One region of the Halomonas sp. B23F22_10 genome, then DNA from elsewhere that is predicted to be linked to it. Evidence: predicted binding sites of a transcription regulator. Region 1 holds the regulator's gene; each other region holds the start of a gene.
What was found. Region 1 encodes PhoB, which activates phosphate uptake and scavenging genes when phosphate is short. Its sites were predicted from a motif close to TGTCATANNNNTGTCANA; they were not measured.

Region 1 (5,294 bases):
CCCTCCTGGTTTGACATCCTGCCGATGATCCCATCGGCCGCGTTGTTGTTCGCGCTGATTCATGCACCACCCGCCTGCCATGGCATGTGAGGCAGACGCATGACGCCGTGTGGCAACGCCGCTGCCAGGCCCGGAACACCGGGGGCGCCGTCGTTGACGTCACTAGCCTAGCAACGGCGGTGCAGCGCGCGCCAGTTCGACTTTCCGACGCACGCAGGCGCCTGTCAACGCAAATCCGATCAAACGTCCGTCTTCATCCTCGGCCAGGGCGGTCAGATCCGCCCCCTCGCCCTCGATGCGCCAGCGAGCGGGCGCACGGGTCGGCGGCAGCGAGACCACCGGCAGCAGCGGTGTCTTCACCAGCACCGGCCAGGGGCCGTAGCGTACCTCGGTGGGCGTGCCGGCAAGCGTCGCCGCCAGCGCCTTGGCGCCGGCCTGCAGCGGCTGGACGTACATGGCATTGACGCCGTCGACGCAGGCCACGTCGCCCAGCGCATGGATGCCGGGCGACGAGGTCGAAAGCCGGCGATCGACGAGGATGCCGGCCGGCCCCACGGCCAGTCCCGCGGCCTCGGCCAGGGCGCTGCGCGGCCGCAGCCCGGTGGCCACCAGCACCAGATCGGCCTCGAGGGCGGTGCCGTCGTCCAGGCCCAGCGCCACCCGCTCGCCCTCGGACGAGAGCGCGTCGACCGTGCGCCCGGTGTGCAGGGCGATGCCGGCCTCGACGAAGGCCTCGCCCAGGGCCCGGCCCAGCGGCTCGGGCAGCAGCCGCGGCAGCGGCGCCGCCTCCGGGGCGATCAGCTCGACCGCATGGCCGCCGGCGGCCAGGTCGTTGGTGAACTCGCAGCCCACCAGGCCGATGCCGACCACGGCGACCCGGGCCGGGCGGCCGAGCGCCGCCAGGGCGGCGTGGAAGGCGCGGTAGTCGTCGAGGTCGTTGACGGTATGGACCCGGCCGGCCAGCGCCTCGGGCATGGCGAAGGGCGGCGCCGGCGCCGCGCCGGTGGCCAGCACCAGCTCGCCCCAGGGCAGCCGCTCGGCGCCGAGGGCCAGGGTCCGCGCGGCCGGATCGATGGCCTCGACCCGGGTGTGCGTGCGCATCGTCACGCCGAGCCGGTCGGCCGCCTCCAGGGCGCTGAGCGAGGCCAGGCGATCCGGCGGCAGGCGCTTGGCGAAGCCGGTGGAGAGCAGCGGCTTGGAGTAGTCCTCGCCGCCGTCGGCGGTGATCAGGGTGATGGGGCGCTCGGGCTGCAGGGCCCGGACCTGGCGCGCCAGGCCCAGCCCGGCCATGCCGGAGCCGATGATGGTCAGGGGTGCGCTCATGGGGCTCCTCGCTGCAGGGGGCGCGACGGGCCGCCATGGTACACTAGCCGCCCCTTGCATTGGACGCGGAGTCGCGCAGTGAATCACGCCCCGGCCCTTTCGCCCCGCTGGCGCCCCCTGGCGGCGGCACGCCCCGCCATGAGCCCGGCCTGGTGGCGCTGGATCGCCACCCGGGGCTCGCTGACCCAGCGGCTGATCGAGGCCGGCGCGCCTCGCCGCTTCCGGGTCAGGCTGCTCGACCAGCGCCTGGGCCGGCCGCGCCGCGACGAGGCCATGGCGCTGGGCACGGCGCCGGACCGCCTGGTCTGGCGGCGCGAGGTCGCGCTGTGTCTCGGCGATCGTTCCTGGGTGATGGCGCGCTCGGTGGCCCCGCTCCACGGCCTGCACGGCCAGCGGCTGGCGGGCCTCGGCGAGCGCTCGCTGGGGCACTGGCTGTTCCGCCAGCCCGGCCTCGAGCGCGGCCCCATCGAGGTCAGCGCCGACCCGGCGCCCTTCCACGACGCGCCCGGCCCCTGGGGTCGCCGCTCGGTGCTGCGCCACGGCCGCTTCGCGGTGCTGGTCCAGGAGTTCTTCCTCGACGCCATGGCGGATGACCTGGCCCTGCCGGCGCGATAGGCTGCGTCTGGCATCGCCCGAAACCCGCGTCGTCCGATTCAACCGAGAGACCCACATGGAACGTTCCCTGATGCGCCCCAAGGGGCTGGCCCGGCTGCCCGACTTCCTGCACCTGACGCGCCTCGACCGCCCCATCGGCACCTGGCTGCTGATGTGGCCGACGCTGTGGGCGCTGTGGACGGCGGCCGAGGGCGTTCCCGAGCGCCGGCTGCTGCTGATCTTCGTCGCCGGGGTCTACCTGATGCGGGCCGCGGGCTGCGTGGTCAACGACTACGCCGACCGCCACTTCGACGGCCACGTGAAGCGGACGAAGTCACGTCCGCTGGCCACCGGACGCATCGGCGAAGGCGAGGCCAAGGGGCTGTTCGCCGGCCTGGTGCTGGCGGCCTTCGTGCTGGTGTGCTTCACCAATGCCTTCACCGTGATGCTGTCGGTGGGCGGCGTGATCCTGGCCTTCGTCTATCCCTTCATGAAGCGCTACACCCATCTGCCCCAGGTGGTGCTGGGCGCGGCCTTCTCGTGGGCCATTCCCATGGCCTTCGGCGCGGTGCTCGGCCATGTGCCGCTGGAGGCCTGGCTGCTGTTCGCCGCCAACGTGCTGTGGACCGTGGCCTACGACACCGAGTACGCCATGGTCGACCGCGACGACGACCTGCGCATCGGCATCAAGTCCACCGCGGTACTGTTCGGCCGCGCCGACAAGCGGATCATCGGCCTGCTGCAGCTGGCCACGCTCGCCCTGCTGGCCTGGGCCGGCGAGCGCCTCGGCCTCACCGGCTTCTTCTGGCTCGGCCTGGCCGCCATGGCGGCGACCTTCGTCCACCAACAGCGGCTGATCCGCCACCGCGATCGCGATCGCTGCTTCCAGGCCTTCCTCAACAATCACTGGTCGGGGCTCTTGGTGTTCGCCGGCATCGCGCTGTCGCTGTGGCCGGGCGCCGGCGCGTGACGCCGGGCGGGAAAAAACCGCGGCGCTGAGCGGGGGCGACAGGACGAGGCTGTCACGGTATTGTCACAAGGACATGCTGTCATCGTCACCAATATGTCACTGCTCTCGACCATGAGGCCCCGGGATGACCGCCAAGACCGTACTGATCGTCGATGATGAAGCGCCCATCCGCGAGATGATCGCCGTGGCGCTGGAGATGGCCGACTATCGCGTGCTCGAGGCGGACAATGCCCAGAGCGCCCACGCCATGGTCGTCGATCACCAGCCCGACCTGGTGCTGCTGGACTGGATGATGCCCGGCACCAGCGGCGTCGAGCTCGCCCGCCGGCTCAAGCGCGAGGAAGGCACCTCGGAGCTGCCGATCATCATGCTCACCGCCAAGGGCGAAGAGGACAACAAGATCCAGGGCCTCGAGTCCGGGGCCGACGACTACATCACCAAGCCCTTCTCGCCCCGCGAGCTGGTGGCGCGCCTCAAGGCGGTCCTGCGCCGGGCCACGCCGCGCGGCGTCGAGGATCCGGTCCAGGTCGAGGGCCTGATGCTCGACCCGGTCAGCCACCGCGTCAGCATCGACGGCCAGTCGCTGGAGATCGGCCCCACCGAGTACCGCCTGCTGCAGTTCTTCATGACCCACCAGGAACGCGCCTACACCCGCGGCCAGCTGCTCGACCAGGTCTGGGGCGGCAACGTCTACGTCGAGGAGCGCACCGTGGACGTGCATATCCGCCGCCTGCGCAAGGCGCTGGGCGAGCCGCACCAGCAGCTGATCCAGACCGTGCGCGGCACCGGCTACCGCTTCTCCGCCAAGGCCTGACATGGGCCGGCTGTGGCGACGCGAATGTTGGCGGCTGGCGTCCCTGGTGGCCGCCGGCGCGCTGATCGGCTGGCCCTTCGCCCTGAGCGGCCTCGGCCTCGCCGTGGGGCTCACCATCTACCTCTTCTACCAGATGCGCCAGCTCCACGCGCTGCAGGAATGGCTGACCCATCACCCCCATGACGAGCCGCCCTCGGCGATGGGGCTGTGGGGGGAACTGTTCGACCGCCTCTACCGCTACCAGAAGGGGCAGCGCATCACCCAGCGGCGGCTGCGCGACACCCTGAGCCGCATCCAGGAATCCTCCGAGGCGATGCGCGACAGCGTGGTGATGCTCGACCGCCACGGCGACATGGAGTGGTGGAACAGCGCCGCCGAGCGGATGCTGGGCCTCAAGCCGACCCTGGACCGCGGCCAGCACATCACCAACCTGCTCCGCGACCCGAGCTTTGTCGACTACTTCCACGCCCGCGACTACCGCGAGCCGCTGACGCTGTGCTCGCCGATCGACGAGAACCTGATCCTGCAGTTCCAGATCACCCTCTACGGCGACGACGAACGCCTGGTGATGGCCCGCGACATCACCCGCCTGCACCGCCTCGAGCAGATGCGCCGCGACTTCGTGGCCAATGTCTCCCACGAGCTGCGCACCCCGCTCACCGTGCTGACGGGCTACCTCGAGACCTACGGCGACATGGCCGAGATGCTGCCGGAGCGCCTCGGCCGCGGCATCGGCCAGATGCAGAGCCAGACCCGGCGCATGCAGAACCTGGTCAACGACCTGCTGCTGCTGTCGCGGCTGGAGAACGACCAGGGCGGCCACGACGACGTCCACCTCGACCCGGCCAGCCTGCTCGAGGCCGTGCGCCGCGACGCCGAGGCGCTGTCCGAGAGCCATCATCGACTGGAGGTGGAGATCGACGAGCCCCGCGCCCTGCTCGGCTCGGAGAAGGAGCTGCACAGCGCCGTCTCCAACCTGGCCTTCAATGCCGTGCGCTACGCCGGCGAGGACAGCCGCATCGTGCTGCGCTGGCGTCCCTGGGGCGACGGCGCCTGCCTGGAGGTCGAGGACGACGGCGAGGGCATCGACCCGCTGCACATCCCGCGCCTGACCGAGCGCTTCTACCGGGTCGACAAGGGCCGCAGCACCGCCACCGGCGGCACCGGCCTGGGGCTGGCCATCGTCAAGCACGTGCTGCTGCGCCACGATGCCCAGCTGGAGATCGATTCCCGGCTCGGCGAGGGCGCCACCTTCCGCTGCATCTTCCCCGCCGCGCGCCTCACCGACGCCGCGCCGTCCTCGCGGCGCGCCTGATTCCGTCCCGGACACGACTCCGCCCGACGCAGGCCGGGCGGAGGGAGGTCACGCGATCACGACGCCTGGAGCGTCAGCGCCTCGCCGGGGCGGGGTCGGGCGCGAGCGCCCGATAGTGGTCTTCCCACATCAGCACCGCGCCGGCCACGGCGCCGGGCAGCAGGAGCAGGTTGGCCAGCGGCAGCCAGGTGATCAGCATCACCCAGCCGCCGTAGGTCAGCGTCGGCCAGCGGCGCGCGGCGAGGCGGCGACGCATGTCGGCGAAGGGCACCTTGTTG
Region 2 (5,294 bases), on a different contig from region 1:
GCCGGCAACGTCGTGGTCGGAGAAGGACGGCACCGTGACCAACTCCGAGCGGCGCATCTCGCGCCAGCGCGGGATGCTGCCGCCGCCGGGCGAGGCGCGCCACGACTGGTGGATCGTCTGCGAGGCGGCGCGCCGGCTGGGTTTCGGCGAGGCCTTCGACTACGGCCATCCCGGCGAGATCTTCGCCGAGCACGCCCGGCTCTCCGGCTTCGAGAACGCCCCCGGGCAGCCGGGCCACGAGGCGCGGCCGTTCGACATCTCGGCGCTGGCGGGGCTCGACCGCGCCGGCTATGACGCCCTGGCGCCGATCCAGTGGCCGGTGACCGCCGAGGCCCCCCGCGGCACCGCGCGGCTGTTCGAGGACGGTCGCTTCGCCACCGCTGACGGCCGGGCCCGGCTGCTGCCGGTGCGTCCGCGCGGCCCCGAACAGGCGCTCAGCGCCGAGCGTCCGCTGCGCCTCAACACCGGCCGGGTGCGCGACCAGTGGCACACCATGACCCGCACCGCCCGGGCGCCGCGGCTGATGAATCACCGCGCCGAGCCCTTCATCGAGATCACCCCCGAGGACGCCGCCGCCTTCGGCGTCGGCGACCAGCAGCTGGCGCGGCTGACCGGCGCCGGCGGGGAGTACCGCGCCCGGGTGCGGCTGACCAAGGCCCAGCGCCGCGGCGAGGCCTTCGTGCCGATGCACTGGACCGACCGCTTCACCGGCGCGGCGCGCACCGGCGGCCTGCTCGCCGCCCATCTCGACCCGATCTCCGGCCAGCCCGAAGCCAAGCACGGCGCGGTGAGCCTGGCGCCGCTGGCGGTGGGCTGGGAGGCGACCCTGCTGATCGCCCCGGGCGAAGCCGGCGACTTCGAGGGCCGCGACGACGGCGCCTACTGGGCGCGCATCCCGCTGGCCCACTGCCAGCGCTGGCAGCTGGCCGGCGGCGAGACGGACGATGCGTCGCGCGACTGGCTGGCCTGGGTGCGGCAGTGGCTGCCCACGGCGCCGAGCCTGTGGAGCGACGACCCGGCCGGCGGTCGGCTGCGCGCCGCGGGGCTCGAGAACGGCCGGCTGCGCTGGTGGCTGATGGTGGCGCCGCCCGCCGAGCTGCCGGGGCTTTCCTGGCTCGATGCGCGCTTCGCCGAGGCGACGCTCGAGGGCGACGTGCGTCGCCGGCTGCTGGCTGGCTGCGACGCCGGCGAGGCCGATGGCGGTCCGCTGGTGTGCAGCTGCCATCAGGTGGGCCAGACGACCATCGTCGAGGCCATCCGTGCCGGCGACGCCAGCGTCGAGGCGCTGGGCGCACGGCTCGCCTGCGGCACCCAGTGCGGCAGCTGCATTCCCGAGCTCAAGTCGCTGGTCGAGGAGCATGCTCCGGACACCGTCGACGCCGGCGCCGATGCCCAGGCGCTCGATTCCACGACACAAGAGGAGAGTGGCCATGCGCGCTCCGAGCAAGCCAAGATCCCCGTTCGCGTCGCCTGATGCCCTGCGCCGCGGTTTCTCTGCCCTGGCCCGGCTGGGCTCGGCCAGGCTGGGCCTGTCGCCGCGAGGGAGGGCCGGTCGCGTCGGCGAAGCGGACGATGACGCCGCGCGGGTCTCGCGGCGCGGCGAGTGTCGCCCCGGACGGGTCCATCTGGTCGGCGCCGGCAGCGGCGACGTCGAGCTGCTGACGCTGAAGGCCGCGCGGCTGCTGGCCCGGGCCGATGCCGTGGTCTATGACCGGCTGGTCGGCGAGGAGGTGCTGGCGCTGATCCCCGCCGGCCGCGAGCGCTACTACGTCGGCAAGGCCAGCGGCCACCACAGCGTGCCCCAGAACGAGATCGGCGCGCTGCTGGTGACGCTGGCGAGGCAGGGCAAGTCGGTGGTGCGCCTCAAGGGCGGCGACCCCGGCGTGTTCGGCCGCATGGGCGAGGAGCTCGCGGCCCTGGCCGAGGCCGACGTCCCGGCGGAGATCGTGCCCGGCATCACCGCCGCCTCGGCGGCCTGCGCCTCGATGGGCATTCCGCTCACCGACCGCGCCCACGCCCAGCAGCTGCGCTTCGTCACCGCGCAGCTGTGCCGCGAGGGCGGCGCGCCGGATTGGCAGGCGCTGGCCCGGCGCGACGAGACCCTGGTGTTCTACATGGGGCTGGCCAAGGTCGAGGCGATCTGTGCCGGGCTTCGTGGCGCCGGTCTGCCCGACGACTGGCCGATCATGCTGGTGGCCAACGCCAGCCTGCCCGAGCAGGCCGCCTTGACCGGCAGCCTGGTGGATATGCCGGCGCGCCTCGCCGAGACGCCGCTGCCGTCGCCGTGCCTGATCGTGGTGGGCAGCGTGGTGCGCATGGTCGAGGCGACGCCGGCCGGGGCCGTGACGGCAAGACGCGAGGCGTTTGCCTCCTAGGTTTTGTCCGAAAAATCGATCACGGTGCGTCATCTTACTGTCACCCTCGTCACGCATGCTCCCCTGGCTGACTGATGCCGGCAGCGACGCCCGGGAAGGCGCCGACATGCCGGCCGGATAACGACGCCTGACCGTGAGGAGACCAGGATGAGCAAGGAAATCGAAGACCATCGCCTGTTGAACCGGAGTGCCAACGAGCCGTTCTCCTCGGTGCTGGAAAAGCATGTCTCGCGCCGTCGCGTGATGCAGGGCGGACTCGGCATGGCCGCCATGGCGATGCTGGGCGGCTTCGGCCTGAGCGGCCTGTCCGGGCGTGCCGAGGCCGCGGGCGCCGAGAAAACGCCGCTGTCGCTGGCCTTCGATGCCATTCGCGGCTCGCGCACCGACGCCGTGGTCGTGCCGGACGGTTACACCGCTCAGGTGCTGATTCCCTGGGGCACGCCGCTCAACGGCCAGGCGCCGGACTGGCGCGAGGATCTCGCCTTCACGCCGGAGATCCAGGCCAACAGCGTCGGCATGCACCACGACGGCATGCACAACTTCGCCCTGGACGAGTCGTCCGCGTCGCGCCGCTTCGTGCTGGCGATGAACAACGAGTACATCGACCAGGCGTCCCTCTGGGCGCCCAAGGGCGGGGCCACCAACGCCGAGGCGGGCAAGCGCCCGGCCGACGAGGTGCGCACCGAGATCAACGCCCACGGCGTGACCCTGGTCGAGCTCGAGAAGGGCGACGGCGGTCGCTGGCGGCACGTGGCGGATTCCGCCTACAACCGCCGCTACACCAGCGCCACCGAGATGGCGCTGAGCGGCCCGGTGGCCGGCAGCGACTATGTCAGGACCCGGTACTCGCCGGACGGCACCCTGACCCGCGGCACCAACAACAACTGCGCCAACGGCTATACCCCCTGGGGCACCTACCTGACCTGCGAGGAGAACTGGCCGGGCTATTTCGTCAAGAATGCCGAGCGCCAGCGCGACGACCAGCGCCTCGGGGTCTCCGAGGGCCGCGGCCGCTACGGCTGGGAAACCGCCGCCGGCGATGCCAGCGAGCGCAACGACGAGTTCGCCCGCTTCAACGCCACCCCGACGGGCGCCTCGGCCGTCGACGACTATCGCAACGAGCCGCGCACCTTCGGCTATATCGTCGAGATCGACCCCTATACCGGCGAGCGCGCCGTCAAGCGCACCGCCCTGGGCCGCTTCCGCCACGAGGGCTGCTGGCCGGGCAAGCTGGTGGCCGGCGAGCCGGTGGTGTTCTATTCCGGTCACGACTCGCGCAACGAGTACATCTACAAGTTCGTCTCCGAGGCCCTCTGGGACCCGGCGGACGCCAACCGCCCCGGGGCCAGCTATGACCGCCTGGCCCTCGGTGCCAAGTACATGGACGCCGGCACCCTCTACGTGGCGCGCTTCGAGGCCGATGGCCGTGGCGAGTGGCTGCCGCTGACCCCGGGCGCCGAGACCCGCGACGGCCGCACCCTGGCCGAGGCCCTGGGCCTGGCCGCGGACGATCAGGCCGGTGTGATCATTCACACCTGCGATGCCGCCGACCTGATGGGCGCCACGCCCATGGACCGCCCGGAGTGGGGCGCCGTGGACCCGGCCTCCGGCGAGGTCTACATGACCCTGACCAACAACTCCCAGCGCACCGAGGAAGGCACCGCCGCGACCTACACCCACGATGGCGGCGATATTCAGGAAGCGGGCGTGGGCTACGCCACGGCGCCGACCAATGCCGCCAACCCGCGGGCCGAGAACGAGGGCGGCCAGGTGATCCGCTGGCGCGAGGATGCCGGCTCGATGCGCTTCGACTGGGAGGTGTTCGTGTTCGGTGCGGCGGTCGGCGATGCCGAGAACGTCTCCGGCCTGACCGAGCTCAACCAGTTCGCCAGCCCCGACGGCCTGCACTACGATGACCGCGGCGACGGCCAGGGCATCCTGTGGATCCAGACCGACAACGGCTACGCGGGCGTGACGGAGTACACCAACGATCAGCTGCTGGCGGTGGTGCCCCAGAACGTCAGCCAGGCCGAGGGCGATGCCTCGGTGGTCGGCGGCGGCAACCAGGCCCAGCTCAAGCGTTTCGCCGTCGGCCCCAACGGCTGCGAGGTGACCGGCATCTGCCTCACGCCGGACAAGACCGCGATGTTCATCAACATCCAGCACCCGGGCAACTGGCCGGCCGGCGACGACGCCACCGCCGAGACCCGGGGCAGCGTGCGCGCGCGGGCCTCCACGGTGGTGATCCAGCGCGAGGATGGCGGCATCATCGGCGTCTGATCGCGCCGGCCCCGGCGTGCGCCTTTCCTTGCCCCGATGCGAAGCGCCCCCGGCCAATGCCGGGGGCGCTTCGTGTCGTCGGGCTGGCGGCGGGGGCTGAGCCGAGGCAGGGCCTCAGTCGTCGCCCCGCTCGAAGGCCTCGAACACCTCCCGGCCGGTCAGGTTGCGGGTGTCGTTGGCGAAGGCATACCAGGGCGGCTTCTCGTCGATGAAGATCTGGCTGTCGAAGGTCCAGGCCTGGCCCACGTCGACCAGCCCCGCCGGCACCGCGTAGTGCTCGCCGTTCTTGAGGCGATAGAACAGATGCGTGCCGCAGTGGCGGCAGAAGGCGCGTTCGGCCCAGTCCGAGGAGGCGAAGACGCTGACGCTGTCCTCGCCCTCGAGACGAACGCTCGAGACCGATTCCAGCGCCAGCAGCGGCCCGCCGCCCCAGGTGCGACACATCTGGCAGTGACAGGCGCCGATGTTCTGGCGCGAGGCCTGCACTTCGAGGGCCACGGCGCCGCACAGGCAGCGGCCGGTCAGGGTCATGGCGTCGTGCATGGCATGCCTCCTCGGGCCGGCTCAGCCCTTGAGATGGGCCAGGATGGCGTCGGCGCTGCTGGCCTCGATCACGCCCTTCTGGGTATCGACCCCCAG
Region 3 (5,294 bases), on a different contig from region 1:
AGATCGCCAGGCCCAGCAGACCGAACAGGATCGAGGGGATCGCCGCCAGGTTGTTGATGTTGATCTCGATCAGCTGGGTGAAGCGGTTGTCCGGGGCGAATTCCTCGAGGTACACCGCGGTCATCACCCCGATCGGGAAGGACACCGCCAGCGTCACCAGCAGGGTCATCACCGTGCCCATGGCCGCCGAGGCGATGCCGGCGAGCTCCGGCATCTTGGAATCGCCGCTGGTGAAGAAGGTGGTGTTGAAGCTCAGCTCGGCGCGGCCCTCGGCCTGCAGCCGATCCACCACCTCCTGCTCACTGTCGCTCAGGCGGGTGTGATGTCCCTTGAGGTACTGATCGACCTGGCTGTCGGCCAGCACCCACTCCATGCGCGTGGTGCCGAGCAGCTCGGCATTGTCTTCCATGCGGCCGGGAATCAGGCGCAGGTAGCCGCGGCTGACCAGCGGACGCACGTCCTCCTGGACGGCGGCCAGCGGCAGCTGGCTGGCCTGCTCGCTGTAGTCGACCTCGACCTGGATCTGGGCCTGCTGAAAGGCCGGCAGGCCCTTGATCATCATGTCGGTGAAGAACAGCACCAGGAACAGCCCGGCCAGGCCCAGGGCCCCCATGGACATCCACTTCAGGCGCGCGGACTTGCGGTGACGACGCCGGAGCTGGGCGCTGATCTCGTCGAAGGATTGGCTCATCGGAAAAAGCTCCCAGCGTTAAAGGTTGTTGATCCGGTACTTCTCGCGGAACCGGCGAATCATGATCACCGAGACCAGATTCAGCGACAGGGTCACCACGAACAGCACCAGGCCCAGGGCGAAGGCCGACAGCGTCTCGGCGCTGGCGAATTCCTGGTCGCCGGTCAAGGCGGCGACGATGCGCACCGTCACCGTGGTCATGTCCTCGAACGGGTTAGCCGTGAGGTTGGGCCGCATGCCGGCGGCCATGACCACGATCATGGTCTCGCCCAGCGCCCGGGACACCGCCAGCAGCGAGGCCGAGATGATGCCCGGCAGGGCTGCCGGGACCACCACGTCGCGGATGGTCTCGCCCTTGGTCATGCCCAGCGCCAGCGACCCCTGACGCATGCTGTCCGGCACCGAGTTGATGACGTCGTCGGACAGCGAGGAGATGAAGGGGATGATCATGATGCCCATCACGATGCCGGGGGCCAGGGCGTTGTTGAACGAGGCATCGATGCCGAAGAAACCGGCCACGTCGACGATCAGCGGCGCCACGGTGATGGCGGCGAAGAAGCCGTAGACCACGGTCGGGATGCCGGCCAGGACCTCGAGCACCGGCTTGGCCAGGGTGCGCACTCGCTGCGGGGCGAACTCGGCCATGTAGATGGCCGACAGCAGGCCGACCGGAATCGCCACCAGCATGGCGATGGCGGTGATCATGAAGGTACCGGCGAACAGCGGAATCGAACCGAACTGGGCGGCGCTTGCCCCCTCCTCCGCTCGGCCCGCGGCGGCGAGGAAGCTCGCGCCCGGGTTCCAGGTGGTGCCGGTGATGAAGTCCCAGAAACTCTGCATCTGGAAGAAGCGGATGGCCTCTCCCACGATGGAGATCAGGATCCCGAAGGTGGTGAAGATCGAGATCAGGGCGGCGCCGGCCAGGAAGAAGCGGATGACGCTCTCGATGGCCTTGCGCGCATGAAAGTCCGGACGCACCAGGGCGATGCCCATGGCCAGACCGGCGCAGCCGACGACCAGGCTGGCGGCCAGCAGATACAGCGTGGGAATCTCGGCGCCCAGGAGCAGCATGGCGAACGCGCCCACCACGCCGACGGCGATGGCCGGGCCGGCGCTGGACAGCACGCTGAACCAGGCGTATTGGTCGGGCTGGGCGTGCATGGCGGCGCCGGCGGCGCGCACCCTGGAGGCCTTGGCCCGCCCCAGGAAATAGGCTATCAGACCCAGCACCAGCAGGGTGCCGCAGAACAGAGCGAGTATTTGGTTGGTCTGCATAGTTGACTCTCGTCTGAATGAATCCGCGGGGACCGGCGAGGCCGGTGAGCCGGCGGAACGTGCACCGGCCGGCAGCTCCTGGCTGCCGGCCGTGACAGGGCGAGGACCCGGCCGTGCTTACTTGAGGTCGGCCAGCTCGAGCGTCTCGTGGTTCTCGACCGCGCTGCGAGCCTCGGCGCGCAGGTCTTCCGGCGCCGGGATCAGGCCGATGCCCTTGAGGTAGCCCAGATCACCGATCATCTGCTCGCTCATGAACAGGTTGGCGTATTCGTTCATCGCCGGGACCTCGTCGGCGTGCTGGTTCTTCACGTAGAAGAACATGGAGCGAGACACCGGGTACTCGCCGCTGCCGATGGCATCCGGGGTCGGCGCGACGCCGTCGATGCTGGAGCCCATCAGGCTGTCGGAGTTCTCTTCCAGGAAGGAGTAGCCGAAGATGCCGAAGGCCTCGGTATTCTCGGCCAGGCGCTGGACGATCAGGTTGTCGTTCTCGCCGGCGTCGATGAAGGCACCGTCGGTGCGGATGTCGGTGTAGCCCTCACCGCCGTAGGCGTCCATCTCCTCGGAGGCGGCTTCCATCACCAGCTCCTCGAAGGCGTCACGGGTGCCGGAGGTGGTGGGCGGACCGTAGACGGCGATCTCGCGGGCCGGCAGCGAATCATCGATCTCGTTCCACTGGGTGTAGGGGTTGTCGACCAGCTCGCCGTCGACCGGCACCTGGGCGGCCAGGGCCAGGAAGATCTGCTCGAGGGTCACGTCCATCGCGTCGTTTTCGTTGGACTGGGCGAAGGCGATGCCGTCATAGCCGATGAAGGCTTCGGTGATGTCGGTCACGCCGTTCTCGACGCAGCGCTCGAACTCGGAGGGCTTCATGCGACGCGAGGCGTTGGTGATGTCAGGAGTCCCCTCGCCGATGCCGTTGCAGAACAGGCGCGCGCCGCCGCCGGAGCCGGTGGACTCGATCACCGGCGTCGGGAAGTCGGTAGTGGCACCGAATTCCTCGGCCACGTAGCTGGCAAACGGGTAGACGGTACTGGAGCCAACGATGCGCACCTGATCGCGGGCCTGGGCAACACCGACGACGCCCATGACGGCGGCAGCAATGACAGTAGTCTTGAGGATGCGGTTCATGGAGAGAGCTCCTGTTCGGGGAAGTGATCATCCTTTCGTGACACACAAGATGCCCCACGAAAATGACAGCTTCATGACAAGCGAGCTCGATGGCCGACATCGGCGTCGGCAGAGGGAGACGAAGGGCCCGGCGACGGGCACGAGAGCTCCGGCCCGGGCGGGCCGGAGCGGCAGGACGACTCAGTTCAGGGCGGCGCGCCCCACCAGGCCGCGCAGGGCCAGGTTGCCGACCAGCGACACCGCCAGCATGGTCAGCACCATGGGCCAGGCGCTGTCGACCTCGAAGGCGCTGACCACCACCCCGGCCAGGGCGCCGCTGGTGAACTGGATGCAGCCCAGCAGCGCGGTGGCGGTGGCGCTCATGTGACTGAAGTGCTCGAGCAGCGAGGCCATGGCATTGGGCGTGATCAGCCCGACCATGCCCATGAACAGCATGATCAGCGGTACCACCGTGAACAGCGAGTCCCTCCCGGTCGCCACCAGCGTCACCAGCGCCAGCGCCACGCAGCACTGCACGCCGAGTCCCAGGCGCATGTTCTGCTGGGGCGTGCGCCGGCCCAGCAGGCGGATATTGAGGCGGTTGGACAGCGCCATCACCACCACGTTGGCGCCGAACACCACCGGATAGACCGCCGGCGAGACCCCGTAGTGGGTCATGTAGAGAAACGGCGAAGCGGTGATGAAGGCGAACATCCCGGAGAAGGTCGACGCCACCGACAGCACATAGCCCATGGCCTCGCGATGACGCAGCACGCTGGCATAGTTGCGCAACACCTGGCCGGCCGAGGCGATCGGCGCATCGGGCGGCCGGGTCTCCGGCAGGCGGGTGCCCATCAGCCACAGCAGGAAGGCCGCATAGACCACCAGGAAGGCGAAGATCAGCCACCAGTCCGCCAGGTAGAGCAGGCCGCTGCCCACCGCCGGCGCCACCAGCGGGGCCAGCATCAGGATCATCGCCATGGTCGACATCACCTTGGCCGCCTCGCGCCCGCTGAAGCAGTCGCGCACGATGGCCGCGGAGTTGACCACGCAGGCGCCGCCGCCCAGGGCCTGCACGAAGCGCCAGGTCAACAGCTCGCCGAGCGAGTCGACGCGCATGATCATCAGGCTGGCCAGCAGGAAGATCACCAGCCCGGTGAGCAGCACCGGCCGACGCCCCAGGCGGTCGGACATCGGTCCGCCGACCAGCTGGCCGATGGCGAAGCCGAACAGGAACAGGCTGATCGACAGCTCGGTGTGATGGACGCTCGCCCCCACCGCCTCGGCCAGCGCGGGCATGGCGGGCAGGTAGGCATCGATGGCGAAGGGCGCCAGGGCGGTATTGGTGGCGACCAGCAGGGCCACCCGTCGGGCATTAAGTATCAAGCGACCTCCAAAGGGATTTCCACGAGGGCGCTAATGATAACGCACCACACTGGCCGATGCCGTGCGTCTGTATTTCATCCCCTTGTGCTTGGTAGAGTGGACCTTCGACACACGGAGGATCCAGGACCCATGGCAGACGACCTGCTGACGCAACTCAAAGGCATGACCACGGTGGTGGCCGACACCGGCGACATCGAGGCGATCCGTCGCTTCCAGCCCACCGACGCGACCACCAATCCCTCGCTGATCCTGCAGGCCGCCCAGCAGGAGGGCCGCCGCGCCCGGCTGGCCGAGATCGCCCGCCAGGCCACCGATATCGACGACGCCATGGACGCCGTGGCGGTGGATATCGGCAGCGAGATCAGTGCCCTGGTCCCCGGCTACGTGTCCACCGAGGTCAGCGCTCGCCTCTCCTTCGACACCCAGGCCTCGCTGGACCGCGCCCGTTCGCTGATCGACCGCTACCAGCGCCATGGCGTCGACCCGAAGCGGATCCTGATCAAGCTCGCCGCCACCTGGGAGGGCATCCGCGCCGCCCAGGTGCTGGAACGCGAGGGCATCCACACCAACCTGACGCTGATGTTCAACTTCGACCAGGCCCGCGCCTGCGCCGATGCCGGCGTGACCTTGGTGTCTCCCTTCGTCGGCCGCATCCTCGACTGGCACAAGGCCCAGGATCCAGAGGCCGATTTCGCCGGCGACCGCGACCCGGGCGTGCAGTCGGTCAAGCGCATCTACGAGCACTTCAAGGGCCACGGCTACGAGACCATCGTGATGGGCGCCAGCTTCCGCAACAGCGGCGAGATCAAGGCCCTGGCCGGCTGCGACCGCC

Region 2: ACGTNF_RS00295 (PhoX family protein) is a predicted target of PhoB. The motif match lies at 2,403-2,420, and genes of this name have one in related genera.
Region 3: ACGTNF_RS01600 (PstS family phosphate ABC transporter substrate-binding protein) is a predicted target of PhoB. The motif match lies at 3,159-3,176, and genes of this name have one in related genera.

The regions. Positions count from the first base shown of each region.
Region 1 is NZ_JBIEKF010000005.1:136,569-141,862, forward strand. It holds gene ACGTNF_RS12890 (NAD(P)/FAD-dependent oxidoreductase) at 163-1,323, opposite strand; gene ACGTNF_RS12895 (chorismate--pyruvate lyase family protein) at 1,462-1,938, shown strand; gene ubiA (4-hydroxybenzoate octaprenyltransferase) at 1,994-2,887, shown strand; gene phoB (phosphate regulon transcriptional regulator PhoB) at 3,012-3,701, shown strand; gene phoR (phosphate regulon sensor histidine kinase PhoR) at 3,703-5,016, shown strand; gene cysZ (sulfate transporter CysZ) at 5,090-5,294, opposite strand, start outside.
Region 2 is NZ_JBIEKF010000001.1:66,945-72,238, forward strand. It holds gene ACGTNF_RS00285 (nitrate reductase) at 1-1,474, shown strand, start outside; gene cobA (uroporphyrinogen-III C-methyltransferase) at 1,431-2,375, shown strand; gene ACGTNF_RS00295 (PhoX family protein) at 2,523-4,655, shown strand; gene ACGTNF_RS00300 (GFA family protein) at 4,770-5,198, opposite strand; gene ACGTNF_RS00305 (peroxiredoxin) at 5,220-5,294, opposite strand, start outside.
Region 3 is NZ_JBIEKF010000001.1:364,152-369,445, reverse strand. It holds gene pstA (phosphate ABC transporter permease PstA) at 1-691, opposite strand, end outside; gene pstC (phosphate ABC transporter permease subunit PstC) at 710-1,966, opposite strand; gene ACGTNF_RS01600 (PstS family phosphate ABC transporter substrate-binding protein) at 2,084-3,097, opposite strand; gene ACGTNF_RS01595 (Bcr/CflA family multidrug efflux MFS transporter) at 3,278-4,462, opposite strand; gene tal (transaldolase) at 4,592-5,294, shown strand, end outside.